DNA from 4 places in the Streptomyces sp. NPDC101234 genome. Region 2 is predicted to be linked to each of the others. Evidence: riboswitches for the same ligand, from Rfam matches in the RefSeq annotation. Region 2 holds a riboswitch; each other region holds the start of a gene.
The links. A riboswitch is a leader RNA that binds a small molecule or an ion and turns the genes downstream of it on or off. The one in region 2 is predicted to bind cyclic di-AMP.

Region 1: linked by a shared signal. The riboswitch ahead of ACIRR9_RS34350 (M23 family metallopeptidase) and the one ahead of ACIRR9_RS21070 (peptidoglycan DD-metalloendopeptidase family protein) in region 2 are both predicted to bind cyclic di-AMP.
Region 3: linked by a shared signal. The riboswitch ahead of ACIRR9_RS00580 (NlpC/P60 family protein) and the one ahead of ACIRR9_RS21070 (peptidoglycan DD-metalloendopeptidase family protein) in region 2 are both predicted to bind cyclic di-AMP.
Region 4: linked by a shared signal. The riboswitch ahead of ACIRR9_RS51155 (M23 family metallopeptidase) and the one ahead of ACIRR9_RS21070 (peptidoglycan DD-metalloendopeptidase family protein) in region 2 are both predicted to bind cyclic di-AMP.

The regions. Positions count from the first base shown of each region.
Region 1 is NZ_JBIWOA010000022.1:114,088-121,430, forward strand. Features, by position in the region: gene ACIRR9_RS34335 (GNAT family N-acetyltransferase) at 1-2,012, opposite strand, end outside; gene ACIRR9_RS34340 (HPr family phosphocarrier protein) at 2,190-2,471, shown strand; gene ACIRR9_RS34345 (GntR family transcriptional regulator) at 2,723-3,418, opposite strand; gene ACIRR9_RS34350 (M23 family metallopeptidase) at 3,615-4,370, opposite strand; cyclic di-AMP (ydaO/yuaA leader) riboswitch at 4,383-4,546, opposite strand; gene ACIRR9_RS34355 (M16 family metallopeptidase) at 4,790-6,178, opposite strand; gene ACIRR9_RS34360 (M16 family metallopeptidase) at 6,175-7,343, opposite strand, start outside.
Region 2 is NZ_JBIWOA010000011.1:42,282-49,624, reverse strand. Features, by position in the region: gene ACIRR9_RS21075 (alpha-galactosidase) at 1-1,594, shown strand, start outside; cyclic di-AMP (ydaO/yuaA leader) riboswitch at 1,900-2,061, shown strand; gene ACIRR9_RS21070 (peptidoglycan DD-metalloendopeptidase family protein) at 2,066-2,977, shown strand; gene ACIRR9_RS21065 (DUF6250 domain-containing protein) at 3,179-3,895, shown strand; gene ACIRR9_RS21060 (SGNH/GDSL hydrolase family protein) at 4,041-4,826, shown strand; gene ACIRR9_RS21055 (TetR/AcrR family transcriptional regulator) at 4,862-5,464, opposite strand; gene ACIRR9_RS21050 (GNAT family N-acetyltransferase) at 5,474-6,025, opposite strand; gene ACIRR9_RS21045 (XRE family transcriptional regulator) at 6,024-6,626, shown strand; gene ACIRR9_RS21040 (MFS transporter) at 6,623-7,343, shown strand, end outside.
Region 3 is NZ_JBIWOA010000001.1:112,304-119,646, reverse strand. Features, by position in the region: gene pcrA (DNA helicase PcrA) at 1-1,815, opposite strand, end outside; cyclic di-AMP (ydaO/yuaA leader) riboswitch at 2,139-2,310, shown strand; gene ACIRR9_RS00580 (NlpC/P60 family protein) at 2,319-3,485, shown strand; gene ACIRR9_RS00575 (hypothetical protein) at 3,703-4,461, shown strand; gene ACIRR9_RS00570 (WD40 repeat domain-containing protein) at 4,473-6,386, shown strand; gene ACIRR9_RS00565 (PQQ-binding-like beta-propeller repeat protein) at 6,405-6,509, shown strand; gene ACIRR9_RS00560 (tellurite resistance/C4-dicarboxylate transporter family protein) at 6,741-7,343, shown strand, end outside.
Region 4 is NZ_JBIWOA010000055.1:18,239-25,581, forward strand. Features, by position in the region: gene lhgO (L-2-hydroxyglutarate oxidase) at 1-124, shown strand, start outside; gene trmB (tRNA (guanosine(46)-N7)-methyltransferase TrmB) at 202-1,083, shown strand; gene ACIRR9_RS51145 (PrsW family intramembrane metalloprotease) at 1,094-2,443, shown strand; gene ACIRR9_RS51150 (aldo/keto reductase) at 2,799-3,761, opposite strand; gene ACIRR9_RS51155 (M23 family metallopeptidase) at 3,938-4,960, opposite strand; cyclic di-AMP (ydaO/yuaA leader) riboswitch at 4,968-5,127, opposite strand; tRNA gene ACIRR9_RS51160 (tRNA-Met) at 5,453-5,526, opposite strand; gene ACIRR9_RS51165 (dihydrofolate reductase family protein) at 5,589-6,716, opposite strand; gene ACIRR9_RS51170 (MarR family winged helix-turn-helix transcriptional regulator) at 6,817-7,343, shown strand, end outside.

The DNA.
Region 1 (7,343 bases), on a different contig from region 2:
CCGACGGCGGGTGGGGCCTGGACGGCTGCCGCAGCGGGCGGTGTCCTGTCATCTGCCGCCACCGCGGTGGGCAGGCGTTCCGCAGGGCGGAACGGGTGGGCACCGCCCCCGGTGCCGGGTGCCGGTACAGCTGCCTGCGGTGCGGTACGGCCCGCGGCCGAGAGCGCCTCCGCGAGCCCGCCGAGCTCCACGTGCACCACAAGGACCGGCTTGCCCGGAACGCCCTCGGCCGCCGACCTGAGCGCCTCCGCCAGCTCCGCGTCCCCGACCGCCCCCTCCCCGATCGTCGGAATGGCGGTCACGACGACCGCGTCGCACGACTCGTCGGCCAGCGCCTCCGACAGCGCCCGGTGGAAGTCCGCCGCGGTCGCCCCGGTCGTCAGGTCCAGCGGCCGCGCCGGGCGCAGCCCCTCGGCCAGGCATCGGTCGTACGTGAGCAGCCCCAGCGACTCCGAGTTCCCGAGGATGACCACGCGCGGCCCCGCCGGCAGCGGCTGCCGGGCGAGCAGCAGCCCCGCGTCGACCAGCTCGGTGATCGTGTCGACGCGGATCACTCCGGCCTGCCTGAGCAGCGCGGACACCGTGGCGTGCGGCAGCCGCGTCGCCCGTACCGCGTGTCCTTGCGGCGCCGACCCCTCGCCCTGCACCACGACCAGCGGCTTCGCCGCCGCCGTCCGCCGCGACAGACGCGTGAACTTGCGCGGGTTGCCGATGGACTCCAGGTACATGAGGACGACGTCGGTGTCGGGGTCGTCGTACCAGTACTGGAGGACGTCGTTGCCCGAGACGTCCGCGCGGTTGCCCGACGACACGAAGGTGGACACGCCCGTGGTGCCGGTGACGCCGCCGCCCCGCCGGTGCAGCCGGGACAGCAGGGCGATGCCGATGGCGCCGGACTGGGCGAACAGGCCGATGCGGCCGGGGCGGGGCATCTCGGGCGCGAGGGAGGCGTTCAGGCGGACGTCGGCGGCGGTGTTGATGATCCCGAAGGCGTTGGGGCCGATGATCCGCATGCCGTACGTGCGCGCGTGCCGGACGAGTTCGCGCTGGCGTTCGCGGCCGTCCGGGCCGCTCTCCGCGTACCCGGCGGCGAGGACGACGAGGCCCTGGACGCCGTGTTCGCCGCACTCGGTGACGACGTCGGGGACGTGCTCGGCGGGTACGGCGACGACGGCCAGGTCCACCGGCCCGTCGATGTCCCGGACGGATCGGTGGGCGGGCACCCCGTCGACCTCCTTGAGGTCCGCCGGGAAGGCCTGGTTCACGGCGTGCAGGCGGCCGGTGAAGCCGGCTTCGCGGAGGTTTCCGAGGACGCTGCGGCCGACCCCGCCGGGCGAGCGGCCGACACCGATCACGGCCACGGATCCGGGCGCCAGCAGCCGTCGTACCGAACGGGCCTCCGCGCGCTGCTCCCGCGCGCGCTGGACCGCGAGGGAGCGGTCCGTGGGTTCCAGGTCGAACTCCAGGCGGACGACGCCGTCCTCGAAGCTGCGCTGCTGGGTGTAGCCGGCGTCCATGAACACCTTGATCATCTTGGTGTTGGCGGGCAGCACCTCGGCGGCGAAGCGGCGGATCCCGCGCTCGCGCGCGACGGCGGCGATGTGCTCCAGGAGAGCGGAGGCGACGCCTCTCCCCTGGTGGGCGTCCTGGACGAGGAAGGCCACCTCGGCCTCGTCGGCGGGCGCGGAGGCGGCCATGCCGCCCGGGCCAATGCGGTCATAGCGTACGGTTGCGATGAACTCGCCGCCGATGGTGGCCGCGAGTCCCACCCTGTCCACAAAGTCGTGGTGCGTGAAGCGGTGGACGTCCTTGGCGGAGAGCCTGGGGTACGGCGCGAAGAAGCGGTAGTACTTCGACTCGTCCGAGACCTGCTCGTAGAAGCTGACCAGGCGGTCGGCGTCGTCGACGGTGATGGGCCGGATGCGCGCGGTGCCGCCGTCGCGCAGTACCACGTCCGCCTCCCAGTGGGACGGGTACTCGTGCCGGTCCTGCGGGTCCGCCGGGGTCTGCATGGGCCCCAGAGTACGGCTCGCGTCCGACAACGGCGCGAGGCAGTCTGTGCAGGACGGAAGTCGGGCCGAGGCCGCGGTCCGACGACACACCCGGAGGGGGCCCATGCCCGCTCCGGGGATGCTTCACGATATGGGAAACTGGTCTAGACAACCCTGAAAACCGAAGGGCAGCATCACATGGCTGAGCGCCGCGTCAACGTCGGCTGGGCCGAGGGTCTCCACGCCCGCCCCGCTTCCATCTTCGTCCGGGCCGCCACGGCCGCAGGTATCCCGGTGACGATCGCCAAGGCCGACGGCAACCCCGTCAACGCGGCCTCCATGCTGGCTGTCCTGGGCCTGGGCGCCCAGGGCGGCGAGGAGATCGTCCTCGCCTCCGAGGCCGAGGGCGCGGACGCCGCCCTCGACCGCCTCGCCAAGCTGGTCGCCGAGGGTCTCGAGGAGCTCCCCGAGACCGTCTGAGCGCCATAGCGCCCGCACCTCACGACCGAGGCCGCGCCACCCCGTTCGAGGGCGGCGCGGCCTCGCCGTTTCCGTCTCCCGGCTTTACCCGGCGTCGATGCCCGCTCGCACACGGCAGGTCTTTTGCACCGCGCCGAACATTTGCAGCGGGCACGCGAATGACATGCCACCGGGAATTCCCGGCACGCATGAATAAGGGCAGCGGAAATACGGCTCCACCGAATAACACCTCTTTGTATACGGTGCGCGTGTTAATGCCGCAGGCCCGACATGTTTACGGGGTGTTGCGAAGTCCTCACACCGTTCGCCCGGTCCGCGCCGCCGGCGAAACGCAGCCGGTGCGCAGCCGTCGAGCGCTCGGTGTGCAGTGCGGTGACCGCCCGTGCACGCTCTCCGTCGCCACGTGTCACCGCGTCCACGATGGCGCCGTGCTCGGCCCAGGAGTCCACGGGGTCGGCGGGCGCGTCGACGGTGTACATCCAGGCGATCTTGTGCCGCAGCTGGGTGAGTGTCGAGGTCAGGGCCTGGCTGCCGGAGGCCTGGGCGAGCGTCTCGTGGAACCAGCCGCCCAGCGAGCGCAGGTCCTCGCTGTTGCCCCGCCTGGCCCGCTCCTGGCCCAGCCGGACGAGTCCGCGCAGCACCTTGAGGTGGGCCTCGGTGCGGCGCTGGGCCGCCCGGGAGGCGCCGAGCGGCTCCAGGAGCAGGCGCATCTCCAGCAGGTCGGCGGCCTCCTGCTCGGTCGGTTCGGCGACGCACGCGCCCGCGTGCCGGCGCGTCACCACGAAGCCCTCGGCCTCCAGGGTGCGCAGGGCCTCGCGGACGGGGACGCGCGAGACGCCGTAGCGGCGGGCCAGGAGTTCCTCGGTGAGCCGGCTGCCGCGCTCGTAGACACCCGCGACGATGTCGTCCCGGATCGCAGTGCATACCGAGTGCGCCGGAATACGCATGTCCGACCTCCGCCTTAATCCCCGTGAAACGCCGCCGAGTGGCGCCCGTTCGGTGACTCTATTGCAATGAGCGGGAATTTCCGACGGCGGGCCGGAATCCAGGGATATATTTTGGACACCGGGGGCACGAAAACGGCGAAAGCCCCGGCTCGGGGCCGGGGCTTCGAAGGATCTCGCGGTGCTCACATCATCCGCGTCACACGTTCACGCCGTGCTTGCGGAGGTAGGCGACCGGGTCGACGTCGGAGCCGTACTCCGGGGTCGTGCGGGCCTCGAAGTGGAGGTGCGGTCCGGTCGTGTTGCCGGTCGAGCCGGAGAGGCCGATCTGCTGGCCCGGGGTGACCTTCTGGCCCACCGAGACGCCGATGGACGACAGGTGTCCGTACTGCGTGTACATGCCGTCGGCCATCTTGATGACGATCTGGTTGCCGTACGCCCCGCCCCAGCCCGTGGAGACGACCGTGCCGGTGCCGACCGCGTGCACGACCGTGCCGCTGGCCGCGTGGAAGTCGATTCCGGTGTGGGTGCCGGAGGACCACAGGGAGCCGCCGGTCTTGTAGCCGGTGGAGACGTACGAGTCGGAGATCGGCGCGACGAAGGCGTTCAGGAGCTTGCGCTCGGCCTCGCGGGCGGCGCGCACCTTGGCCTCGCGCTCCTTCTTGGCCTCTGCCGCGGCCTGCTTGCGGGCGGCCTCCTCGGCCGCCTTGCGTTCGGCGGCGGCCTGCTGCGTGGCGGCCTGGGCGTCGATCTGGTCGGCGACCGAGTCGCTGACCGTGATGACCGGGGTGAGGCCGGTCTGCTCGACGGAGTTCTCGGCGGCGAGCGCCGGAGCGGCCGAGACGGTGCCGATGACACCGGTGGTGGTGAGGGCCGCGATACCGGCGGCCTGCGCGGTGGTGCGCTTCACCCGGCCGGGACGACGGTGCTTCCCGGAGGCGCACATGAACGCCATGTAGAGGCTGGTCCTTTCCTTCCCTCTCGCCTACCGGGTTAGCTGACGGGTTCGGAGCAGGAAGGTCTCCTACGGGCCCCCTCGCGACACGCGCGGGCGCCCGATTCACCCCAGGGACTGCATGGGTCCCCGGCTCCCCTGGCTCGCGCCGTACGGGGACTCGGCGATGACTGTCCGGTGCCGCGGGCGCGGCGCAGTGCCTGACGGACAGCCCGGAAGAACCTATGAGGGCGTGCTTTCAATACCCAAACGAATCGCGGTTTTTGTAGCGCATCCCACAGGGCAGACAGGCAACCTCCGCCCCAATTCGGACATACGAGAGCCCTGGTGGCCGACGGCCACCAGGGCTCCGCACGCGCGCGTGGAGCTATGTGGAGCTACGCGTGGAACTGCGTGGAACTGCGTGGAACTGCGTGGAACTACTCCGCCGCGACGACGGTGACTTCGCCGATCCCGAGCGCCTCGACGGGCTCCTTGATCTGTGCCGCGTCACCGACGAGCACGGTCACCAGCCGGTCCACCGGGAAGGCGTTCACGACCGCCGCGGTGGCCTCCACCGTGCCGGTGCCCGCGAGTTGGCGGTACAGCGTGGCCTGGAAGTCGTCCGGCAGGTACTGCTCGACCTGGTCGGCCAGGGTGCCGGCGACGGCCGCCGCCGTCTCGTACTTGAGCGGCGCCACACCGACGAGGTTCTGCACGGCGACATCGCGCTCGGCGTCCGTGAGGCCCTCGGCGGCGAGCTTGCGCAGCACCGTCCACAGGTCCTGGAGGGCGGGGCCGGTGTTCGGGGTGTCCACGGAGCCGCTGATGGCCAGCATCGAGGCGCCGCTGCCGTCGGGGGCGGAGCGCAGGACCTGCCCGAAGGAGCGGACGCCGTAGGTGTAGCCCTTCTCCTCGCGCAGGACGCGGTCCAGGCGGGAGGTGAGGGTGCCGCCGAGGCAGTAGGTGCCGAGCACCTGGGCGGGCCAGACGCGGTCGTGCCGGTCGGAGCCGACGCGGCCGATGAGCAGCTGCGTCTGGACGGCGCCGGGGCGGTCCACGATGACGACACGGCCGGTGTCGTCGGCGCTGATCGAGGGAACCGGCCGGGGCTGGGCGGTGGAGCCGTGCCAGGCGCCCAGGGTCTCGCCGAGCAGCTCGTCCAGGTCGATACCGGTCAGATCGCCGACGACGACCGCGGTGGCGGTGCCGGGGCGGACATGCCGGTCGTAGAACGCGCGGACGGCGGCCGCGTCGATCTTCTCGACCGTGTCCTCGGTGCCCTGACGCGGACGGGACATCCGCACGGTCGCCGGGAACAACTCCTTGTAGAGCTCCTTGGCGGCCCGGCGGCTGGGGTTGGCCAGCTCGTGCGGGATCTCGTCGAGGCGGTTGCGCACCAGCCGCTCGACCTCGCTGTCGGCGAACGCGGGCGCCCTGAGGGCGTCGGACAGCAGCCCGAGGCCCTTGGCGAGGCGGGAGGCCGGGACCTCCAGGCTGATGCGGACGCCGGGGTGGTCGGCGTGCGCGTCGAGCGTGGCGCCGGCCCGCTCCAGCTCGGCGGCGAACTCCTCGGCGGAGTGCCTGTCGGTGCCCTCCGAGAACGCGCGCGCCATGATGGTGGCAACGCCGTCCAGGCCCGCCGGTTCGGCGTCCAGGGGCGCGTCGAGAAGCACCTCGACGGCGACGACCTGCTGGCCGGGGCGGTGGCAGCGCAGCACCGTCAGGCCGTTGTCCAGGGTGCCGCGCTCGGGGGCCGGGAAGGCCCAGGGCCTGGCCTCGCCCGGCTGGGGCTGCGGATGGAAGTCCATGCTGGCGAGCTCGGTCACTTGGCCGTCTCCTCGTTATCGTTGCCGGCCTCTACGGTCGCTTCCTGCTCCGGGTCCTCGCCGCGCCCCGCCTCCTGGGTGTGCTCCGCGGACTCCGCGGACAGCGGCTCGTAGACGAGCACCGCGCGGTTGTCGGGCCGCAGACGGGCCTTGGCGACCTCCTGGACCTCCTCGCGGGTGACCTGGAGGACGCGCTGGACGGCGTTCAGGGCGAGCTGCGGGTCGCCGAACAGGACGGCGAACCGGCACAGTTCGTCCGCGCGGCCCGAGACGGTGCCGAGCCGGTCCAGCCACTCGCGCTCCAACTGGGCCTGGGCTCGCTCCATCTCCTCGGGCGTGGGGCCCTCCTCGGCGAACCGGGCGAGCTCCTCGTCGATGGCGGCCTCGATGACCGGCACCTCGACGTCACCGGAGGTCTTCACGTCCAGCCAGCCCAGGGAGGGCGCCCCGGCGAGCCGCAGCAGGCCGAAGCCGGCCGCGACGGCCGTACGGTCGCGCCGTACCAGGCGGTTGTAGAGGCGGGAGGACTCACCGCCGCCGAGGACGGTGAGGGCCAGGTCGGCCGCGTCGGACACGCGCGTGCCGTCCTCCGGGAGCCGGTAGGCGGCCATCAGCGCCCGCGCGGGGACCTCCTCGACGACGACCTCGCGCAGCTGCTCGCCCATGATCTCGGGCAGGGAGCCGTCGCGCGGGGCGGGCTTGCCGTCGTGCGCCGGGATGGAGCCGAAGTACTTCTCGATCCAGGCGAGCGTCTGCTGCGGGTCGATGTCGCCGACGACCGACAGGACGGCGTTGTTGGGCGCGTAGTACGTGCGGAAGAACGCGCGGGCGTCCTCCAGGGTGGCCGCGTCCAGGTCGGCCATCGAGCCGATCGGCGTGTGGTGGTAGGGGTGGCCCTCCGGGTAGGCGAGGGCGGTCAGCTTCTCGAACGCCGTGCCGTAGGGCACGTTGTCGTAGCGCTGGCGGCGCTCGTTCTTGACGACGTCCCGCTGGTTCTCCATCGACTCGTCGTCCAGGGCGGCGAGCAGGGAGCCCATCCGGTCGGCCTCCAGCCAGAGGGCGAGCTCCAGCTGGTGGGCGGGCATGGTCTCGAAGTAGTTGGTGCGCTCGAAGCTCGTGGTGCCGTTGAGCGAGCCGCCCGCGCCCTGGACGAGCTCGAAGTGGC
Region 2 (7,343 bases):
GCTCTCGCAGCTGCACGGCCGCTGGGCCGCCGAGTCCCGGCTCACCCAGGCCCCGCTCACGTACGGCGAGAAGGTCATCGGCAGCCGCCGCGGCCACACCAGCCACCAGCACCTGCCCTGGGTCGCCCTCGACACGGACGCCACCGAGGAGCGCGGCGAGGTCTGGGGCTGCGCCCTCGGCTGGTCGGGCTCCTGGCGGATCGCCGTAGCCCAGCTGCCGGACGCGCGCGTGCAGATCACCGGCGGCGCCGGCTACGACGACTCCGGCCTGCTGATGCTGGCCGAGGGGGAGTCGTACACCAGCCCCGTCTTCGCGGGCCTGTGGAGCGACGGCGGCTTCGGCGGGGCCAGCCGTGCCTGGCACGCCTACCAGCGTGCGTACATCATCCCGGACGCCGACCAGGACCGGCCGGTGCTGTTCAACTCCTGGGAGGCCACCACCTTCGACATCTCCGAGGAGCAGCAGGCCACCCTCGCCCGGCGGGCCGCCGCCATCGGTGTCGAGCTCTTCGTGGTCGACGACGGCTGGTTCGGCGCCCGCACCAGCGACCGCGCGGGCCTCGGCGACTGGACCCCCAACCCGGACCGCTTCCCGAAGGGCCTCAAGCCCCTGGCCGACTATGTGCACGCCCTCGGCATGCAGTTCGGCATCTGGGTCGAGCCCGAGATGGTCAACGCGGACAGCGACCTGTACCGCGCGCACCCCGACTGGGTCCAGTACCAGGAGGGGCGGAAGCGGACGGAACTCCGTAATCAGCTTGTGCTCAACCTCGCCCGCGAGGACGTCCAGGAGTACCTCTGGCAGCAGCTCGACACCCTGCTGTCCAACGCCCCCATCGACTACGTCAAGTGGGACTTCAACCGCTGCTTCACCGACGCGGGCTGGCCCGGCGAGCCCTACCCGCAGCGCCTCTGGGTCGACCATGTGCGAGGGCTGTACGCCCTGCTCGACCGGATCCGCGCGGCCCACCCGAACGTCGCCATCGAGTCCTGCTCCGGCGGTGGCGGCCGGATCGACCTCGGCATCATGACCCGTACCGACGAGGTGTGGACCTCCGACAACACCGACCCGCTGGACCGGCTCGCCATCCAGCACGGCTTCAGCCAGATCCACCCTGCCCGGGTGATGTCCGCCTGGGTCACCGACAGCCCGAACCACCAGCTCAACGGCCGGGTCAGCTCGCTGCGTTTCCGCTTCGTCAGCTCCATGGCGGGTGCGCTCGGCGTCGGTGGCGACCTCTCGCAGTGGACCGAGGAGGAGCTCGCCGAGGCCGGCCGCTGGGTGGAGCTCTACAAGGAGATCCGGCCCCTGGTGCAGCGCGGCGACCAGTTCCGGCTGCGGCCGCCGACCGGCGGGCTCAGCGCCGTGCAGTACACGCTCGGCGACGAGACCGTCGTCCTCGCCTGGCTCCAGGCGCAGAGCTACGGCGAGCCGGTGCCGGCGTTGCGGCTGCAGGGACTGGACCCGACGGCATCGTACGAATGCCGCGAAACCGGCGAAGTGTACCGAGGTGCCGTGCTGTTGCACCACGGGCTGCGGGTCGGCCTGAAGGGTGACCTGGATGCGACGGTAATCCAGCTACGCCGCATCTGACTCTTATGTCTGAATTAGCACCTTCGCCATAACTCGGCCTGAAATAAGGGGACGTGGTGTGACGTGCGTGAGGAGCGTCATATTCGTGACCGTCCGTCGCGCGTCATGTCCACGTAATTCGCGAGCTTTTCAGGGGAATCGAAAAACGCGCGCGGACGGAATTCACGGAGGGTGACCGGGAATTCCCGTAGCGGATCAAGTGGAACTCCGACAGCGGGAACCGGTCCCTTGTCCACGCGCGTCCTGCTCGCTTACGTTCGCCGCACATCCGGACGGAACGCCGAATCCTGCCGCCGTCCGGAGTCCCCACACACTCACCCGTGCCCGGCAGGAGCGGGGGACCCACCAGGTAAGACCGCCTGTTCCGGTTCCCGGGACGGCTAGGGGTGTAGTCACGTCTTTTTCGCGTGGCCGGGCAGCTCCAGCCCGAACCCGACAGCTCACCTCGCAGGCGTCGGAGAGGAATGCGCCATGCCCGCGAAGGGTAAGCACCGCCGCCCCAAGAGCCAGCGTTTCACCCGCTCCATAGCCGTCGCCGGTACCGGTGGCGCAGCGCTGGCCCTGCCGCTCATGGGGGCCACCGGCGCCCACGCGGCCACTGTGCAGTCCGTGTCCGAAAAGGCCGCGCAGTCGATTCCGACCGTCGAGAAGACGGCCGTGAAGAGGGCGGCTGTGAAGAAGTCCGCCGCCGCGTATTCCGGGCACCGCAGCTACACCGTGGTCTCCGGCGACTGGCTGGCGAAGATCGCCCGCGAGCAGCACGTCAGCGGCGGCTGGCACCGGCTCTACGCCGACAACCGGCAGGCCGTCGGCGACAACCCCTCGCTGATCCACCCCGGCCTCGAGCTCACGCTCGGCGACCGCCACACCGTGACGCCGGACACCTCGACCTCGGACTCCCGCTCCGGGGAACGGTCCGACTCGCAGTCGTCCGGCGCCGCTTCGTCGTCCTCCTCGGCCACCACGACCGCCGCCGGCTTCGCCCTTCCGGTCTCCGGCGGCACCCTCGGCACCGGCTACCACGTCGCCGGCAGTATGTGGTCCAGCGGCTACCACACGGGCGTCGACTTCGTCGTCCCGAGCGGCACCCCGGTCAAGGCCGTCGGCACGGGCACGGTCGTCACGGCCGGCTGGGGCGGCGCCTACGGCAACCAGGTCGTCATCAGGCTCGCCGACGGCTACTACGCGCAGTACGGCCACCTCTCCGCGCTCTCCGTCTCGGTCGGCCAGACCGTGACCGCGGGCCAGCAGATCGGCCTCTCCGGTGCCACCGGCAACGTGACCGGCCCGCACCTCCACTTCGAGATCCGGACCACCCCCGACTACGGCTCGGACGTGGACCCGGTCGCCTACCTCCGCGCGAAGGGCCTCGCCGTCGGCTGACGCCGGCGCCGCTCCTGGCCCGACACACACTCCGAAGGCCGGACCCCCGATCCCCGGGTCCGGCCTTCGGTGCGTTGCTTTCCTGTGGCGGGTGTGTCCGGGGCATCGACAGCGAGGGCGGTGAGGCAGCACAGTGGCCTCCATGGCTGCAAGCGCTTTCTATCACTCCCTCGCCGTGCCGCCCCGGAAGGAACCCGCCGTATGACGACCACCCGCCGAGCCTTCGGAGTCCTGGCCGCCGGAACCGCCCTCGCGGCCCTCGCTCCCGCCGCACCCGCGACCGCCGCCGCCCCGCACCACGGCCTGATCGCCGCCGACGACTTCCGCCACGGCCTCGGCCAGTGGTTCGTGGAGTTGGAGCAGGGCGGCACGGTCACCGCGGCCCGCGGGATCCTGGAGGTCGACGTGCCCGCGGGCGCGACCGTCTGGTTCCGGCGCCGGCTCGAAGGGTCGTACGTCCTGGAGTACACCGCGACCCCGGTGTCGGCCGGCGGCGCCGACGACCGCGTCTCCGACCTCAACAACTTCTGGAACGCCACCGATGTGCGCTCCCCGGACGACCTGTTCGCCCCCTCGCGCACCGGCGCGCTCGCCGACTACGACTACCTGAAGACCTACTACGTCGGCTTCGGCGCCAACTACAACACCACCACCCGGCTGCGCCGCTACGTCGGCGAGCCCGGCGTCCGGCCGCTGATCTACGACTACACCGAGCCCCTGCTCGTCGCGAACCGGCCCAACCGCGTCCGGATCGTCTCCGACGGCCGGGCCGTACGGTGGTGGAACAACGGCCGGCTGGTGTTCGACTACGCCGACCCGGAGCCTTATACGGGCGGGCACTTCGCGTTCCGGACCACCTGGAGCCACTTTCGGATCAGCGACTTCCGAGTCCGGCGATCAAACCGTCAACGCCGGTGATCAGAGCCTTATTCCAGGCTTGGCAGAGTATTTGAAAGTGTCTTATCTCACCGATCGTCAACCCCTTATTACGGTCGCGTAGGTCACAGCCGAAGGTGAATCATGGTCCGATGTGGCAGACGATTCGAAGAGTGACAATGCATCAGTGATCGGGTCGTACGTGGCGCTGGGGGACAGCTTCAGCGAGGGCGTCGGCGACCCAGGCCCCGACGGGGCGTTCGTCGGCTGGGCCGACCGGTTCGCGGTACTGCTGTCGGACCGGCGGCCCGAGGGCGACTTCGAGTACTCCAACCTGGCCGTGCGCGGGAAGCTGCTCGACCAGATCGTGGCGGACCAGGTGCCGCAGGCCCTGGAACTCGCCCCCGACCTGGTCTCCTTCTGCGCGGGCGGCAACGACATCATCCGCCCCGGGACCGACCCGGACGAGGTGGCCGAGCGGTTCGAGCGGGCCGTGGTCCGACTGACCGAGGCCGTCGGCACGGTCATGGTGACCACCGGATTCGACACCCGGGACGTGCCCGTCCTCAAGCACATGCGCGGCAAGATCGCCACGTACAACGGACATGTCCGGGCCATCGCCGACCGGTACGGCTGTCCGGTCCTGGACCTGTGGTCCCTGAAGACCGTGCAGGACCGGCGGGCCTGGGACGACGACCGGCTGCACCTCTCTCCCGAGGGGCACACGCGCGTGGCGCTGCGCGCCGGTCAGGTGCTCGGCGTCGAGGTACCGGCCGACCCGGACCAGCCGTGGCCGGCGCTGCCGCCCCGCGGCACCCTGGAGGTCCGCCGCGACGATGTGCACTGGGCCCGCGAGTACCTGGTCCCGTGGATCGGGCGGCGGCTGCGCGGCGAGTCGTCGGGCGACCATGTGACGGCCAAGGGGGCGCTCTCCCCGGACGACATCAAGATGCGGATCGCCGCCGTGGCTTGAGGCGGGTAGGGGGCGGCCTCCATGCGGGCCGCCCCTTACTGCTCCTCGGGCAGCCCCAGTTCGCGTGCCAGCGCCTCGTCCACCCACTCCTGTGCCCGGGAGCGCGGTACGGAGCCCGGGTAGGACGTGAGCTGGACGGCCAGCCCGTCGAGCAGCGCGGTGAGCCGCAGGGCCGCGGCCGCCGGGTCGGGGCACCGGAACTCGCCGGCGGCCACCCCCTCGGCGATGACCTCGGCGATCGCCGCCTTCCACTGCTGGTCCAGGTCCTTGGTGACGTCCCGCAGCGCGGGCTCGCGCAGCGCCACCGCCCAGCCCTCGATCCACAGCCGCCAGCCCTTGGCCTGCCCGGTCGGCGCGTACCAGCGCACCGCCGCCCGCAGCCGGCGCGACGCCGACGTACGGCGGCCCAGCAGCTTGCGCAGATGCGTCAGGTCGTCCTCGGCGGCACGGGCGAAGGCTGCGGCGACCAGCTTCTCCTTCGTCGAGAAGTGGTACAGCACCAGCGCGTTGCTCACGCCGAGGGCGGACGCGACATCGGCGATCCGTACCGCCGCCACGCCCCGCGTCTCGATCTGCTCGATGGCGGCCCGCAGCAGTTCCTCGCGCCGCTCGGCCACACTCAACCGCACTCTCGCCACGCGGTCACCCTAATCGGTCGTCGTACCGCCCGCGTCGCCGTCCCGGCCCAGCGGCAGCCGCATGAGCGTCAGGTCCAGCCAGCGGCCGAACTTGGTGCCCACCTCCCGGACCGTGCCGACCTGTTCGAAACCGAACCGCTCGTGCAGCCGGACGGACGCGGTGTTCTCCGCCTCGATACCCGCGATCACGACATGGTGTCCCGCCTCACGCGCCGAGGCGACGAGGGCAGCGAGGAGCGCCGAGCCGATACCCAGTCCCTGCCGGCCCTCGCGGACGTAGACCGAATCCTCCACCGTGTGCCGGTAACCGGTCAGCTCCCGCCACGGGCCGTAGGCCGCGAACCCGGCCACCTCGCCCGCCACTTCGGCCACCAGCGCAGAGCCCCGTTCGAGGTGCGCGGCGAACCAGACCGCTCCCTCGGCGGGGGACTGCGGGGTCTCGGTCCACAGGGCCGTCGAGTGCTCGATCGCGTGGTTGCGGATCGCGCGGACCGCCTCCGCGTCACCGGGGCGGGCCGGGCGGACCGTCACCACGTCGCTTCTCTCGTATATTGGATTCATGTCCAACATAGTAGATCCTCCGGTGGACCCCCTGGTGGCACGGATCGCGGCCCGTGTCCGCACCGAACGGGAGCGTCGCCGCTGGACCCTGGCCCAGCTCGCGGACGCCTCCGGTGTCTCCCCAGCGATGATCAGCCGGATCGAGCGCGGCGAGAGCAGCCCGACCGCCGTCGTCCTCGGCAAGCTCTCCGCCGCCTTCCAGCTCAGCGTCGCCTCGCTGCTCGCCCTCGCCGAAGGTGTGCCCGAGGAGACCGAGACACCGGTGGGGGTACGGCGCGGCGCCGACGCGGCCGAGTGGCGCGACCCCGGCACCGGCTACCGGCGCCGCCAGATCACCGGCCCGCGCTTCCCCGCGGAGATCGCCGAGATCCGGCTGCCCGCCGGCGCCCGGGTGCCGTACCCGGCCGCCGCCTTCGCCTTCGTACGACAGCTCGTCTGGGTCCTGGACGGCCGGCTCACCTTCCACGACGGCGACACGGTCCACGAACTCGACGCCGGTGACACCATCGAACTCGGCGCGCCGGCCGAGCGCGTCTTCGCCAACACCACCGACGCCGAGTGCCGTTACGCCGTCGTCCTCAGCCGCGACACCCGGCCGTGAGCCGGCCGCTGCCCCGGGGCGGCACGCTCCTGCTGGCCGTCATCGCAGGGACGGCGATAGCCAACAACTACGCCGTCCAGCCCGCGCTCACCGCGGTCGCCGCCGACCTGGGCGTGCCGCTCTCGGTGATCGGCCTGGTGCCCACCGCCGCGCTCACCGGCTGCATGACCGGCTTCGCCCTGCTGCTCCCGCTCACCGACCACCTCGCCCCCAACCGCCTGGTCACCGCCCAGCTCACCGCGCTGGCCGCCGCCCTCACCCTCGCCGCCACCGCACGCGACCCCGCGGTCCTCCTGGCCGCCTACCTGCTGACAGGCGCCGCGGCCAGTGTCGCCGCCCAGGCCGGCAACATCGCCGGCCGCCATGCGCCGCCCGGCCGCGGGGGCACCGGCGTGGCCGTCGTGGCCGCCGGCATGTCGGCCGGCATCCTGCTCGGCAGGCTGGCCGGAGGTGCCCTCACCGATGCTCTCGGCTGGCGCCGGATGCTCCTCGTCTTCGCGGCCCTCGCCCTGCTCGGCGCGCTCGCCGCCGCCACGCTCCTGCCCCGGCAGCGGCCGCACACCGACAGCGGCTACCGCGCCACCCTCAAGGCACTTCCGCCGCTGCTCCTGCACCAGCCGGGGCTGCGCCGCGCGGTGGCCACCGGCGGGCTCTGGTACTTCGCCTTCAACCTCGTCTGGATCGCCCTCACCCTTGCTCTGGCCCAGCCGCCGCACT
Region 3 (7,343 bases), on a different contig from region 2:
GCTGCGCTCCTGCTCGAACTCCAGGGCCACGGCGGCGAGTTCCTGGAGGTTCTCGATCCGGGTCTCGTCCTGGGGATCGGTGGAGGCCTGCAACTCGGCGAGGTAGCCGGTGCGTTCGAGGATCGCTTCGAGGACGGTGGCCGGTCCGGCGCCCGACTCCACGATCGTACGGAGATCGTCCATCAGCGTGTTGAACCGCTTGACCGCGTTCGTCGACCGCGCGGCCATGCCGTACGCCTCGTCGACGCGCTTGAGCGCCTGCGGGAAGCTGATCTTCTCGCGCTGGGAGAGGGCGTCGATCATCGCCTCCGCGCGGTCGCCGATACCGCGCTTGGGGACGTTGAGGATGCGGCGCAGCGGGACGGAGTCCTCCGGGTTGGCGAGGACCCGGAGGTAGGCCAGGACGTCCCGGACCTCCTTGCGCTCGTAGAAGCGGACACCGCCGACGACCTTGTAGGGCAGGCCGACGCGGATGAAGATCTCCTCGAAGACACGGGACTGGGCGTTGGTCCGGTAGAAGACGGCGACATCGCCCGCCTTCGCGTCACCCGCGTCCGTCAGACGGTCTATCTCGTCGGCGACGAACTGGGCCTCGTCGTGTTCGGTGTCGGCGACATAGCCGGTGATCCGGGCGCCCGCGCCCGCGTTGGTCCACAGGTTCTTGGGGCGGCGGGACTCGTTGCGCTCGATGACCGCGTTGGCGGCGGAGAGGATCGTCTGCGTGGAGCGGTAGTTCTGCTCCAGGAGGATCGTCGTCGCGTTCGGGTAGTCCTCCTCGAACTGGAGGATGTTGCGGATCGTCGCGCCCCGGAAGGCGTAGATCGACTGGTCGGCGTCGCCCACCACGCACAGCTCGGCGGGCGGGAGGTCGTGCTCGGCGGGCGGTACGTCGGTGGGGTGCCCGGAGGTGCCGACGAGCTCGCGCACCAGCGCGTACTGGGCGTGGTTGGTGTCCTGGTACTCGTCGACCAGGACGTGCCGGAAGCGGCGGCGGTAGTGCTCGGCGACGTCCGGGAAGGCGCGCAGCAGGTTGACCGTGGTCATGATCAGGTCGTCGAAGTCGAGGGCGTTCGCCTCGCGCAGCCGCGACTGGTAGAGGGCGTAGGCCTGGGCGAGGGTCTTCTCGAAGCCGTCGCTCGCGCGCGCGGCGAAGTCCTCCTCGTCGACCAGCTCGTTCTTCAGGTTGCTGACCTGGGCGCTGAACGACTTCGGCGGGAAGCGCTTGGGGTCGAGGTCCAGGTCACGGCAGACCAGGGCCATCAGCCGCTTGGAGTCGGCCGCGTCGTAGATCGAGAAGGAGGAGGTGAAGCCGAGCTTCTTGCTCTCCCTGCGCAGGATCCGCACGCACGCGCTGTGGAAGGTCATCACCCACATCGCGTTCGCGCGCGGGCCGACGAGCTGCTCGACGCGTTCCTTCATCTCGCCCGCGGCCTTGTTGGTGAAGGTGATCGCGAGGATCTGGCCCGGGTGGACATGGCGCTCGCCGAGCAGGTGGGCGATGCGGTGGGTGAGCACACGCGTCTTGCCGGAGCCGGCACCGGCCACGATGAGCAGCGGGGAGCCGGCGTGCACGACCGCCGCGCGCTGGTTCTCGTTCAGCCCCTCCAGGAGCGCGGCCGGGTCCAGGGCGGGGCGGGCGGCGCCGTCGCGGTAGTAGGCGTCCCGGTCCGGGGGCACGTCGAACCGCCCGCCGAACAGATCGTCCGGAATCGGCTCCGGTACGTGCTCGTCCTCGGGCGGCGGCGGGGGTTCCTCCTCCTGGCCGCGCGGGGGCTGGAGGCTCGCCAGGAAGCTGTCGTCAAAGAGGCTGCTCATCGCTCTCCGAGTCTAGGACGCCCCACCGACAACCGGTCGCCACCCCGAAAACTCACCCCGGCCACCCGACGGATTCGGTCCATCACATTCAGCGATCGCAGGTCACGGGCGCCCTGACCCCCGACCGCCGAAGGAGTGAGTCGCTCACCCGAACCGAACAAGTCGTGACATACGCCACCTAAACAACCGCATCGCATGAGACTCAACACTCAGGTCACGAAAATGTATCGGGCATATCGCACATCAACCTTCACACGGACCACACGAGTTGGCTAGCGTGCCGGGCAGGCCGTACGACACCCACCGGCGAACGTCGCCGGGCCGCACGGCCTCCGCCGAGTCCGGTGCGCCGCCGCGCCGCCGGAGCCGGGGACCCACACCGACCTTGGGGTGAATCGGTCCCGACTTCCCACGGGGAACGGACCGTAGGGCAACCCTTCCGAAGCACCCGCCCGAACCCGACAGCTAACTCGGTAGGCGGAACATGGAAGGAGTCGCCCCCGTTGGCGTCGCACCGAAAGTCCCGACCCTCCGCAACGCGCGTAGCCGGCATACGCACCCCCGCCCTGGCCACCGCCGCCCTCACCTCCGTGGCCCTGCTCTCCCAGACGGCCAACGCCACACCCTCCGACGACGGCAAGCCGAGCCTGGAGGAGGTGGAGAAGAAGGTCGACGCCCTCTACCGGCAGGCGGAGTCGGCCACCGAGAAGTACGACGCGGCCAAGGAGAAGACCGGTACGCAGCGCAGGCAGGTCGACACCCTGCTCGACGACGTCGCCCAGCGGACCGACCGGTTGAACAAGGCACGTGAGGAACTGGGGTCGTTCGCCGCGGCCCAGTACCGGACCGGGGCAACGACCCCCGACACGGAGACCTTCCTGCTCGCGGACAATCCGCAGGACTACTTCGACGAGACACAGCTGATGAGCCGGCTGACCTCGCGTCAGAAGGGCGCGGTCGACGACTACGTCACACAGCAGTCGGCGACCATGAAGAAGCGGCAGGAGGCCGCCAAGAGCCTCCAGACGCTCACCGACACGCAGGACGAGCTCAAGACCGCCAAGACCACCGTCCAGACGAAGCTGGCCTCCGCGCGGGAGCTGCTGTCGCAGCTGACGGCCCAGGAGAAGGCACGGCTCGCGGAGATCGAGAAGCAGAAGCAGGAGGAGGCGGCGCGCAAGGCGGCGGAGCTCGCGAAGCAGCAGGCTGCGGCCGCGGCCGCAGCCAAGCAGGACAGCTCGTCCTCCTCGTCTTCGACGTCGTCCTCCAGCGGCTCCTCGTCCTCCTCGTCCTCCTCCGACTCCGCCTACGCCACGAAGGCCGCCAAGGCGATCGCCTTCGCCCGCGCGCAGATCGGCAAGCCGTACGTCTGGGGAGCGACCGGCCCCGGCTCCTACGACTGCTCCGGCCTCTCCCAGGCCGCCTGGAAAGCCGCGGGCGTCTCCCTGCCCCGCACCACCTACGACCAGGTGAACGCCGGCACCACCGTCTCCCTCGCCGACGCCCAGCCCGGCGACCTGGTCTTCTTCTACGACGACATCAGCCACGTCGGCATCTACATCGGCAACGGCATGATGATCCACGCTCCGAAGCCCGGCGCGTACGTCCGGGAGGAGTCGATCTACTACGGAGGCGAGTCGATCATCCACAGCGTGGTGCGACCGGCCTGATCATCTGCACGTCCGCGGGTGAGCCGGCCTTTTCTCGTCGTTCCTGCCCGCAGCCCGCTCCCCCAGCCCTCACCTCCGCCAACTCGGGTGGGGTGCAGGGCTGGTGAAGGCACGGCCGACAATAGGTGGTAGGTGCGCCGGGATCACTCGGTGCCGGTGTCCGCGGAGTCCGGGCCGTGTCCCGGTGCGCGAGGGGTCTCCTGTGGGGAATTGCGTAGTGGAGGACTTCGCCCGATCCCACGACCGGGCTGCGTGGTCCCGGCCCCTGGCGGCGGTGTTGGCCTGGGAGGCCCTGAGCGGAGACCTCGACCGGCTCGACGCTCTGCTGCGCCCTCCGTCCAGACCCCTCGCCGGCGCCGGGGACAGGCTGTGCGGGTGGGCACTCGCCGACGCCTCCGACCATGACGTGGCCCTCGAAGGAGACGTCGCCGGGTTCGACGCCCGCCCGCCGGCACCCGGATCCTTCCTCGGCGCCGGGGAGATGGCGTATGTGCTGGACGCCGTCCCGGAAACCGCCGGCGATGACGTGTCCCTGGCCCTGGCCGACCGGGCCGAGGCGCTGCTCGGGAACGGCGCCGGCCGTGATCACGACATGCCGCTGAGGGCCGTGACACTCCTGCTGGCCCGGCGAGGGCAGGCCGGGCGGGCCATGGCCCTCGCCGACCGGATCGACCCCGATCTGCGCGTGGGGCGGCAGGCGGAGATCGTGGGGGAGCTGGCCCGCCACGGCGACACGGACGCGGCAGCGGCCCTCGCTCACACGATCACCGACCGCCGGGCACGGGCCAGGGCACTGATCGAGGTGGTCCGGGAGCTGGCCCGGCGCGGCGACACGGACGCGGCCGAGGCCCTCGCCCACGCGATCACCGACCGCTGGGCACAAGGCGAGGCACTGGTCGCAGTCGTCCGGGAGTCGGCCCGGCACGGTGACCCCGACGCGGCGGCGATGCCTGGAGGCAGACCTGGAAGCACCTGAGCGGCGGACTCATGGATGACGGAACCGTCTTCAACGGGACCTATGCGGCCCTGCCCCATCTCGTGGAGGCGGCAGCGGCCTTGCCTCCGGGACAGACCGTGGACTTCTGGGTGGACATGGGATGCGTCGTGACCGCGGAGGACCGGCCCCCCGTCCCGGCCGATCTCGAGGCGGGGTTCGGCGCCGCCCTTCGTCTGGCCGAGCAGGCGGCTGTACGGAGCCTCCTCGCCGCCGGCTCTCCCGCCGAGGTCTGCGCCTCCCTCGCGCTGTGCTGTGTCGCCTTCGCCGGTCATCACACCGCAGCGGCGCTGTGGTCTCTCACGCCCCGGGAAGGGCACCTTCTGCTGGTGTGTCCCGGGTGCGGGGCCGATACCGAGATCCCCGACTTCTTCGTGGACCCCGTGCGTCCACCTTCCGAGGCTCCCGAGCTGCCTGATCCTGCCCATGTCCGTCCCGGGGAACACCCATGGGGCGAGGTCGCAACGGCCCTGCGCGAGGAGGTGCTGGGAGAGGGATGGGAGCCCTTCCTTCGGGTGGCACGCGAAGTCGCGGCGGCCGGGGTACCCCCCGAAACACCGGGGCGGGCCGTCCTGTGTCTCGTCGCCGGCTTGGTCGCGGTCAAGGGCACCCCAGGGCGGGCCGGGAGGGAATGGGCCCGCAGACTGATGCCGCTCACCGGATCCTTCCGCTGCTGGGACTGCGAGCGGAGCTGGGCGATCGCCGACGGTCTGGCGGAGAACCCGGACGGCGCGCACCCGCAGAACCACCTGTGGGAAGGGTGGACGGCTGCCGACGAGCCGGCTGCGACGGTGCGGTCGGCGGCGGCCGACCGGCCGGGTGAAGCGCCGCCCCGGCTCCGGCAGGACGGGAGGGCCCTGCTCACCGCCGACGGCACACCCTGGGGCCACCTGACGGTGTTCTCCGACTCCGCGCCCGTTTCCATGCCCGTTTCCGTCGGAGGCGTCACCTCACTGGCGGTCGTGTCCCGCCCCGGTCGGCCGACGCTCGTCGCCGGCGCCGACGCCGGGGACCGGACCGCGGTGTGCCTGTGGAATCCGGAAGACGGTCGACTAGTCCATGCCGCGCTGCCGGGACATCCCGACCGTATCCGCTCGATGACGGCCCTGCCCCTGCCCGATGGCCGCGTCCTCCTGGCGACCGGAGGCGAGGCAGGGACGATCACCCTGTGGGATCCGGCCACCGGCCGGCCGGTCGGCGAACCGTTCGGCGAACCCGTCCGCGAACCGGTCGGCAACCGGCTCGGCGAGGTGATCGGGATGTGTGCCGCGACCGTCCCTGACGGTCGGACCCTGCTCGTCACGGCCACTCCCCGAGGCGCGGTCCGGTTGTGGGATCCGGTCACCGGCAAGTCCGTCGGACGCCTCAACCCTTACGGCAGTCCGATCCGGTCGATCGCCGCCGTCCCGGTCTCCGCCGGCCATACGCTGATCGCGGCCGCGGACACCGGGGGCCGCGTTCACGTGTGGGATCCGGCCGTCGACGACCCCTGGGACCGAGGCGCGGCCGTGCAGTTGAACGGACGCGCCCTCAACGACGCCGGCCACCGGGTCGCGGCTGTGGCAGCAGTGCCCACACAGGACCGTACGATGCTGGCCACCGGAGACGACCGCGGCGTGGTCAGGCTGTGGGACCTCTCGACCGGTGCCCCGGTCGGTGACGGCCTGCCCTCCTCGGAGGGCACCGCCGGTGTTCCGGTCATGGCCGCCACCACGCTGCACGGCGGGCGCTCCGTCCTGGTCACCGGCAGCGGACTGGGGCGCAGGCTGCGGGTGTGGGAACCGGAGACCGGCGCAGTGCGGCACATCGCCCTGGACGTGACGCTCACCTGTCTGGCCGCCGCGGGTCCCGACCTGATCGTCGGGCACGACGGCGGGGCCATCGGACTCCCGCTCACCAGGCGGTGAACGGGGGCGGCCGCAACGCTGCGCGATGAACACCGGCCGGGCGTTCAGCAGACACCGACGGTCGCCGGCGGAAGCGTGTACGTGGGCAGCGAGGACGATTCCCTGTACGCGATTCACATCTGATGCCCGCGGCCGGGGCTGTGATCAAGGGGCTGCGGGCGCCCCCTCCCCCTCTCCGCTCCCCCTACGCCCCTCTCCGCTCCCTCACACCCGCCTCCGCCCCACCACGCCCGGACGCCCCGCGCCCACGTGTCCGTCCCACGCCCACCCGTCCGTCCCGCGCCCGCGCGCATTTCGTGCGCACGCGCGCGTGCCCCACCCGCACCCCGGCCTGTGCTCCTTAGCATCGGGATCATGTCCGGCATTTCACCCCTCCGCGCCTGGTGGGCGCAGCGTCCGCCGGCGGCCGGGGCCGCTGTGATGGCCACCGGCATCGTGTCGGTGGGGTTGCACCAGACGGGGACGGAGACCCTGTCCCGGGTCATGCTGGTGCCGGCCTGCCTGGCGTGGGCGGCGCTGGCGGCCGACTTCGTCGCGGAGCTGGTACTCGACCGCCGCCACTGGCTGACCGAGGCGAAGACACCGGGCGCGCTCACCGCCGTTGCGGCCACGACGGTGCTGGGGACGCGGTTCTCGCTGCTCGGCCGGCAGACCCTGGCCGAGGCCCTGCTGGCGCTGTCGGCGGTGCTGTGGCCGCCGTTGCTCGTCCTCGTCGTGCGGCACTGGAAGGAGAGGATGCCGGGCGCCGTGTTCCTGGGCTGTGTGGCCACGCAGGGGCTCACCGTGCTCGGGGCGGTGCTGGCGGCGGCCCTGGCCACGGCATGGCTCGCGCACCTGGCGCTGGTGCTGTTCTGGCTGGGACTGTCGATGTACGGGCTCGCCGTGCCCCGGTTCGAGTGGCGGCAGGTCACCGAGGGGCCCGGCGACCAGTGGATCGCGGGCGGCGCGCTCGCGATC
Region 4 (7,343 bases), on a different contig from region 2:
CCTGATCAAGGAGGGCCCGCGCGCGGTGCATGTGCTGAACGCGCCCTCACCGGCGGCCACGGCCTCCCTGCCGATCGGGCGGGAGGTGGCACGGAGGGCGCTGGACATGCTGGGTTCGGTGTGACCCGTGTGCTCCCCCGAAGCACGAGGCTGCCCCGAGGCCCCTCCGAGCCGTGTACGGGCCGTAAAATCGACTGCACTGTGTCTGACTCGCTCAATGCCCCCGAAGCCCCTCAGCCCGCCGAGGCCGTCCCCGGCGCGGGCTCCCACCACATCCCCGGCGTGTCCGTCCGGCACACCCGGGCCAAGGGCGAGCCCCGGTTCCCGGACGGGCCCCAGGCCGATCCGGCCGGCTCGCACTTCGAGCGGCGGATCCGCAGCTTCCAGCCGCGCCGCAGCCGGGTGACCGCCGGGCAGGCCGACGCGCTGCAGCGGCTGTGGCCCAAGTGGGGGCTGGACATCGACGGACAGCGGACCATCGACCTCGGCGAGCTGTTCGGGAACGGCAACCCGGTGGTGCTGGAGATCGGGTTCGGAATGGGCGAGGCGACCGCGCAGATGGCCGCCGGGGACCCGGACACCAACATCCTCGCCGTGGACGTGCACACCCCCGGGCAGGGCAATCTGCTCAACCTCGCCGACCAGCAGGGGCTGTCCAACGTCCGGGTCGGGAACGGCGACGCGATCATCCTGCTGCGGGAGATGCTCGGCCCCGACTCCCTCGACGGGCTGCGCGTGTACTTCCCCGACCCCTGGCCGAAGAAGCGGCACCACAAGCGGCGGCTGATCCAGCCCGAGTTCCTCGACCTCGCCGCGACCCGGCTGAAGCCGGGGGCGGTCGTGCACTGTGCGACGGACTGGGAGCCGTACGCCGAGCAGATGCTCGAAGTGCTCACCGCGCACCCCGAGTTCGAGAACACACAGGCCGACGGCGGTTTCGCGCCACGTCCCGGGCACCGGCCGCTGACCCGTTTCGAGGGCCAGGGACTGGACAAGGGACATGTGGTGAACGATCTGCTCTTCCGTCGCGTACAGCATCGGGTGCGGCAGAGTCCGCAGCACCGACTGGAGTCACCTCGTTAGGGTCGATGCCGTGGCCAGCTACCCGCCGCCGTACCCGTCGCAGCCGTCATATCCGACGTATCCGCCCTATGCCCCGGACGCCGCCGATGGTCTGCGGCATCCCCGCTGGTGGCAGCGGCGCTGGGTGCGGTACGGGGCGCTGAGCACACTGCTCGCCCTCTCCGGCCTGGTCATCCTGGCGCTGGTGCGGGAGCAGACGGGCACGGAGGGCTTCCTCGTCGGGCTGGGGCTCGCCGTACTGCCCGTGCCGCTGCTCGTGGCCGCGTTCCGGTGGCTCGACCGGGTCCAGCCGGGTCCCTGGCGCAACGTGCTCTTCGCCTTCGCCTGGGGCGCCTGCGCGGCCGCGCTGATAGCCATCGTCGCCAACAGCTTCGCCACGCGCTGGATAGCGACCGCGACCGCGGATCCGAGCAGTGCGGACACGCTCGGGGCGACCGTGATAGCGCCGATCGTCGAGGAGTCGGCGAAGGCCGCCGCCGTGCTGCTGGTCTTCCTCTTCCGCCGCCGGGACTTCACCGGGATCGTCGACGGGGTGGTGATAGCCGGGCTCACCGCCACCGGGTTCGCGTTCACCGAGAACATCCTCTACCTCGGTACGGCCTTCGGGACCGACCAGCTGACCGGTGACAGCGGGATCGCCTCCGTCACCGCCGCGACGTTCTTCGTGCGCATCGTCATGTCGCCCTTCGCGCACCCCCTGTTCACGGTCTTCACCGGCATCGGCTTCGGCATCGCCGCGCTCTCCGGGGAACGGCAGCGGACGCGGCGCGTGCTGCTGCCGATCGCCGGGCTGCTGTGCGCCATGAGCATGCACGCGTTCTGGAACGGCTCGTCGACCTTCGGGCAGTTCGGGTTCTTCGCCGTGTACGGCATGTTCATGGTGCCGGTGTTCGGGCTGCTGACCTGGCTGGCGGTCTGGACACGGCAGCGGGAACTGCGGACCGTGCGGGAAGAGCTGCCGGCGTACGTCTACGCGGGGTGGATCGGGGTGGCCGAGCCGTTCGTCCTCGGCTCGATGCGGGCACGACAGATGGCCCGGGAGTACGCCGCGTACCACTTCGGCAAGGCGGCGGGAAAGGCCGTCGCCGAGTACGAGGGGTACGCGACGACGCTCGCACTGCTGCGGCGGCGCGGGCAGCGGGGGCGGGCGGGGGCCGACTTCGTGGTGCGCGAGCGGGAGCTCCTGACGGAGCTGTGGAGCCGACGGGAGATCACGCGACCGGCACTGGAGTACGCGGCCCGAACGGCCGCGCCGGCCGGGTGGCCGGGGCACGGCGGATACCCGGCGCCGGTCTACGGGGCGCCGGGATGGTACGGAACGGCGGCACCGTATCCGACGTACAACCCGTACCAGACGTAGCGGTCAGGGCCACGGCCGATCGGCACCGCCGGAATGCGCCGTTACGGCCGAGCGCCGTTGCGGCGGAAGAGAGGGTGCGGGGCGTAGAGGGTGAACGGCGAAGGCAGCAGCCCCGGAAGTCCGACCACGGCGCCAGGCCACCGCCATCAGCCCGACGCCGCCGAAGCTCTCCGCCAGGACCACGATCGCCCGGCACCGCCGAAACGCACCGTTGCGAGTGCGCGCCGTTGCGGCGGAAGAGGAGGCGTGAGGCGGAGGGGAGAGCAGTGCCACACCCCTCCGACGTCGCCCCGAAGCGACCGTCACCGCCTCCCGTCAGCTCATGCCGAAGCCACCGCCACCGCCACCCGTCAGCTCATGCCGATGCGGTCGTCAGCTTTTTCAGGTCTTCCTCTGTCAGGTGGAGGTCTGCGACTGCCAGCAGGGGCGGGAGCTGTTCCACCGTGCGGGCCGAGGCGATCGGGGCGGTGATCGTGGGCTGGGCCGCCAGCCAGGCCAGGGCGACCGTGGGGATCGGGGCGCTGTGGGTCTCGGCGACCTCGTCCAGGGCCGTCAGGACCTTCTGGCCGCGCTCGGACTCCAGGTACTGGGCGGCGCGGCCCGCTCGCTGGCTGTCGACGGTCGTGCCGGGGCGGTACTTGCCCGTGAGGAAGCCGGCGGCCAGGGAGAAGTACGGGACCGCCGCGAGGCCGGTGCGGGAGGCCAGGTCCTGGAGGGGGCCCTCGTAGGTGTCCCGGGAGACCAGGTTGTAGTGGGGCTGCAGCGCGACGTACCGGGCGAGGCCCTCGCGGTCGGAGAACTCCAGGGACTCCTGGAGGCGCTCCGGCGTGATGTTGGACGCGGCGATGTGCCGGACCTTGCCCGCCCTCACCAGTTCGTCGAGCGCGCCGATGATCTCCTCGACCGGGACCTCGGGGTTGTCGAAATGCGTGTAGTAGAGGTCGATGTGGTCGGTGTCGAGGCGGCGCAGGGACGCGTCGGCGGCGGCCTTGATGTTGGCGGCCGACAGACCGAGGTAGTCGGGGTGCTGGCTGACCTTCGTCGCGATGACGACGTCGTCGCGGTTGCCGCGCGCCTTGACCCACTTGCCGATGATCGTCTCGGACTCGCCGCCCTTGTTGCCCTCGATCCAGGCCGTGTAGGCGTCGGCGGTGTCGACGAAGTTGCCGCCCGCGGCCGCGTAGGCGTCCAGGACGGCGAAGGAGGTGGCCTCGTCGGCCGTCCAGCCGAAGACGTTGCCGCCGAGGGCGAGCGGGAAGACCTCCAGGTCGGAGGCGCCGAGCTTACGGAAGGAAGCGGAAGCGGAAGAAGCAGTCATGCTTCAGTTCAACATCGGTGACCTGGCACACCATGCCGGGGCTATACGAAGTTCTCGTAAAAGCGGAGGGCAGCCGGAGAGCAGGCAGCTGGCAGGAGCAGGCCCGACACGCCTGACCGGCAGCCCTGACGTCGGGGGGGTTGTCGTCAGGACCGCCGGAGATCAGGAAGTGTCCGTCAGGGGTTGAGGCCCTTGCCGCGCAGCCAGGTCATCGGGTCGATGGCGGTGGCCTGGCCGCCGGGGTGGACCTCCAGGTGGAGGTGCGGTCCGGTGACGTTGCCGGTGGCGCCCACGCGGCCGATGACATCGCCGGTGGAGACCTTCTGGCCGACCGAGACGCCGATCGAGGACTGGTGGCAGAACCACAGCTCGGTGCCGTCGTCCAGGGTCAGGATCGTGCGGTAGCCGTAGGAGCCGGCCCAGCCCGCCTCGGTGACCGTACCGCTGTGGACGGCCTTGATCAGCGTGCCGGTGGGGGCCGCGAAGTCGAGGCCGGTGTGGTAGCCGGAGGACCACATGGAGCCGGCCTGGCCGAAGGTGCCGGTGATCGTGTACGAGACGACCGGCAGCGTGTACTGCTTGGCCAGCGCGGCGAGCCGGGCCTGCTCGGCCTTCTGCTTCTCGGTGGCCTGCGCCTTCTCCTTGGAGTCGGCGGCCTTGGCCGCGGCCGCCTTCTCCGCCTTGGCCTCCGCGGCGGAGATCGCCTTGTCGGCGGCGGCGACGGCCTTGGTGTCGAGCTGGTTCTGCTGCCGCTCGGCCTGGGCGATGATCCGGTTGCGCAGCGCCTCGCCGGCGTCGGACGAGGAGGAGTCCGCGTCGGTGGCGGTCGTCGTGGTGACACTGCTCAGCGCGGTCTGGGTGGCCTGGTGGCCGCCGTTCCCGCCGAACAGGGAGTCGACGGAGGACAGGTCGGGCATGGAGATGGAGACCGGCGGCTTGCCGGTGTTGGCGCTGGCCATGCCGCCCGCGCCGACGGCGGCGATGACACCGACGCCGAGAACCGTGGAGCTGCGGGCGAGCCCGCCGCCGCGCTGCTTGGCGACCCGGTGCCGGCCGCGTACCGGGTCGAGGGAGTCCTCGGTGGGGTTCCACTCCTCCCAGGGGCCCTCGTCGGTGCGGTAGCTGCCGTAGCCGAAGGTGTCGGGTTGCCGCTGGCTGGGCACGAACGGAGCTGTCGGGGCAGGTGGGTTGGACGCCACGCGGGCGCACTCCTTTCCTTCCGCCGCCTACCGGGTTAGCTGACGGGTTCGGAGCAGAAGGTCTCCTACGCGCGTATACCGGCCGTTTTGTACCCGGCGGTAGCCTCGCGATTCACCCCAAGGTGGTGGTTCCCCGGTTCCCTCACGGGATTCGGCGCGTGCGCACGGAGCCGTCGCGGGTGACGGCTGGGACGACCGCGCTGCGTTATCGAACGTTAATAGACCCAGCCGTCAGATTCCAAGCTGTTCGCCTTGATCATTAAGCTTCCACAGCATGGACTTACCTGCCACGACAGGCGAAAAACGGGCGAGTTGACCGGACCTCCTGTTCACACCAGGAGTCACACGCGTTTTGATGGTGTCTCAGATGTTACGCGGAGGGCGGTCGTCCGGACACCGAGTGTGACGGCGGCGAGGCTGCGCCCATCAGCGCGGACGGGATACGACTCAGGGCCGGAATCCTAGAATTCGGATTCCGGCCCTGGCCTTCAGTAGCGGGGACAGGATTTGAACCTGCGACCTCTGGGTTATGAGCCCAGCGAGCTACCGAGCTGCTCCACCCCGCGTCGGTGAAACCAGCATACGCCATCGGAAGAGGGGAAGTCACACGGGTTACGAGGGGCCCTCGTCACACGAGGTGCGCGTTCGGCGCCTTCGCCAGTTCCTCGTACTCCCCGAGCACCACCACCGCCACCCCGCGGTCCCTCAGCATCCCCGTCCCGTCGGCGGCCGCCACGAACGTGTCGGGCTCGCGCCACGCCGTCACCACCCGGCGTACCCCCGCCCTGAGGATCAGCTCGGCGCAGGGGTGCGGGCGGGAGGAGCGGTGGGTGCAGGGTTCGAGGCTGGTGTAGACCGTGGCCGTGGGCAGGCGGGGGTCGGCCGGGTCGATCTTGGCCAGGGCCGCCTCCTCCGCGTGGACCACGGGGTCGCCGGCCTCCCGGGAGTGGCCGCGGGCCAGTTCCGTGCCGTCGGCCGCGACCACCACCGCGCCGACGCTGAACGCCGTCCGGGACGGCGGGCACTCGGCCGCCAGCTCACAGGCGAGCCGCAGCCAGTGGCGGTCGGCGGCAAAGGCCGGCGCGCCCTCGCCGGGGGCCGTGGGCTCGTAGCGCATGAGGACGACGTCCTCGATACGGCGGCTCTCCAGGAGCCGCAGCCGCCCGGCCTGGTAGCCGCCGGGACCGAACAGGCGCGGCGCCTTCGGGTCGCCCACGAACAGCGGGGCCAGCACCAGCTGGACCTCGTCGGCGAGGCCCTGCTGGAGGAGCTGGGTGTGGACGGTGCCGCCGCCCTCGACCATCAGGCGCCGTACGCCCCGTACGTCGTGCAGATGCTCCAGGAGGCGGCGCCAGTCGAGGTCGGCGCCGAGGGCGACGATGTCGGCGGCGACGCCCAGGGCGGCCGCCCGATCCGCACCCGCATCCGTCGTGTAGAGGACCTTCTCGCCTCCCGTGTGCCAGAAGTTCGCGTCCGGGTCGAGGTCGCCGGTCGCGGTGACCGTGACCTTGAGGGGGTACTCCGGCTTCCCGGCGGCGACCCGGGCCGCACGCCGCCCGGGGTCGTTGACCAGGAGCCGCGGGTTGTCCGCGCGGATCGTGCCGGCGCCGATCAGGATCGCGTCGACGGACGCGCGCACCTCGTCGACGCGGTCGAAGTCGGCCGGGGACGAGAGCAGCAGTCGGTCGGGGCCGGTGTCGTCGAGGTAGCCGTCGAGGGAGACGGCGGCGGACAGCAGGACGTGGGGGTACGGCATCGGACGCGCTCACTCTCGGCGGCGGGCGGGCGGGGGCGGTGGGACGAGACCTGCGAACTGGACGCTTGGTTAAAGTTTGAAACAAACCTACACTGACCCCATGACGACTCGCTGGCTCACCCCGAAGGAGCAGCGCGCCTGGCGCGCATTCATGGCGGCGACGAACCTCCTGGAGGACGCGATCGACCGCCAGCTCCAGCAGGACGCCGGCATGCCGCACCTGTACTACGGCATCCTGGCCAACCTCTCCGAGGAGCCGGAGCGCAAGCTGCGGATGACCGATCTCGCCGCGAAGGCGAAGATCACCCGCAGCCGGCTGACGTACGCCGTGACCCGGCTGGAGAAGGACGGGCTGATCCGGCGCGAGGACTGCCAGTGGGACAAGCGGAGCAGCTTCGCGATCCTGACGGACGAGGGCATGGCGGTGCTGGAGCGCACGGCGCCGGGCCATGTGGACACCGTACGGGCGGCGGTGTTCGACCGTCTCTCCGAGGACCAGGTGGAACAGCTGCAGGAGATCAGCTCCGTGATCGCGCGGGCACTGGAGGGTGACGAGGCCCCGCGGCCGACGTCCGACGAGGTGCCGTGGCGGCGCCGCTCGTCCCCCTGTTCCGGTTCCTCCTCTTC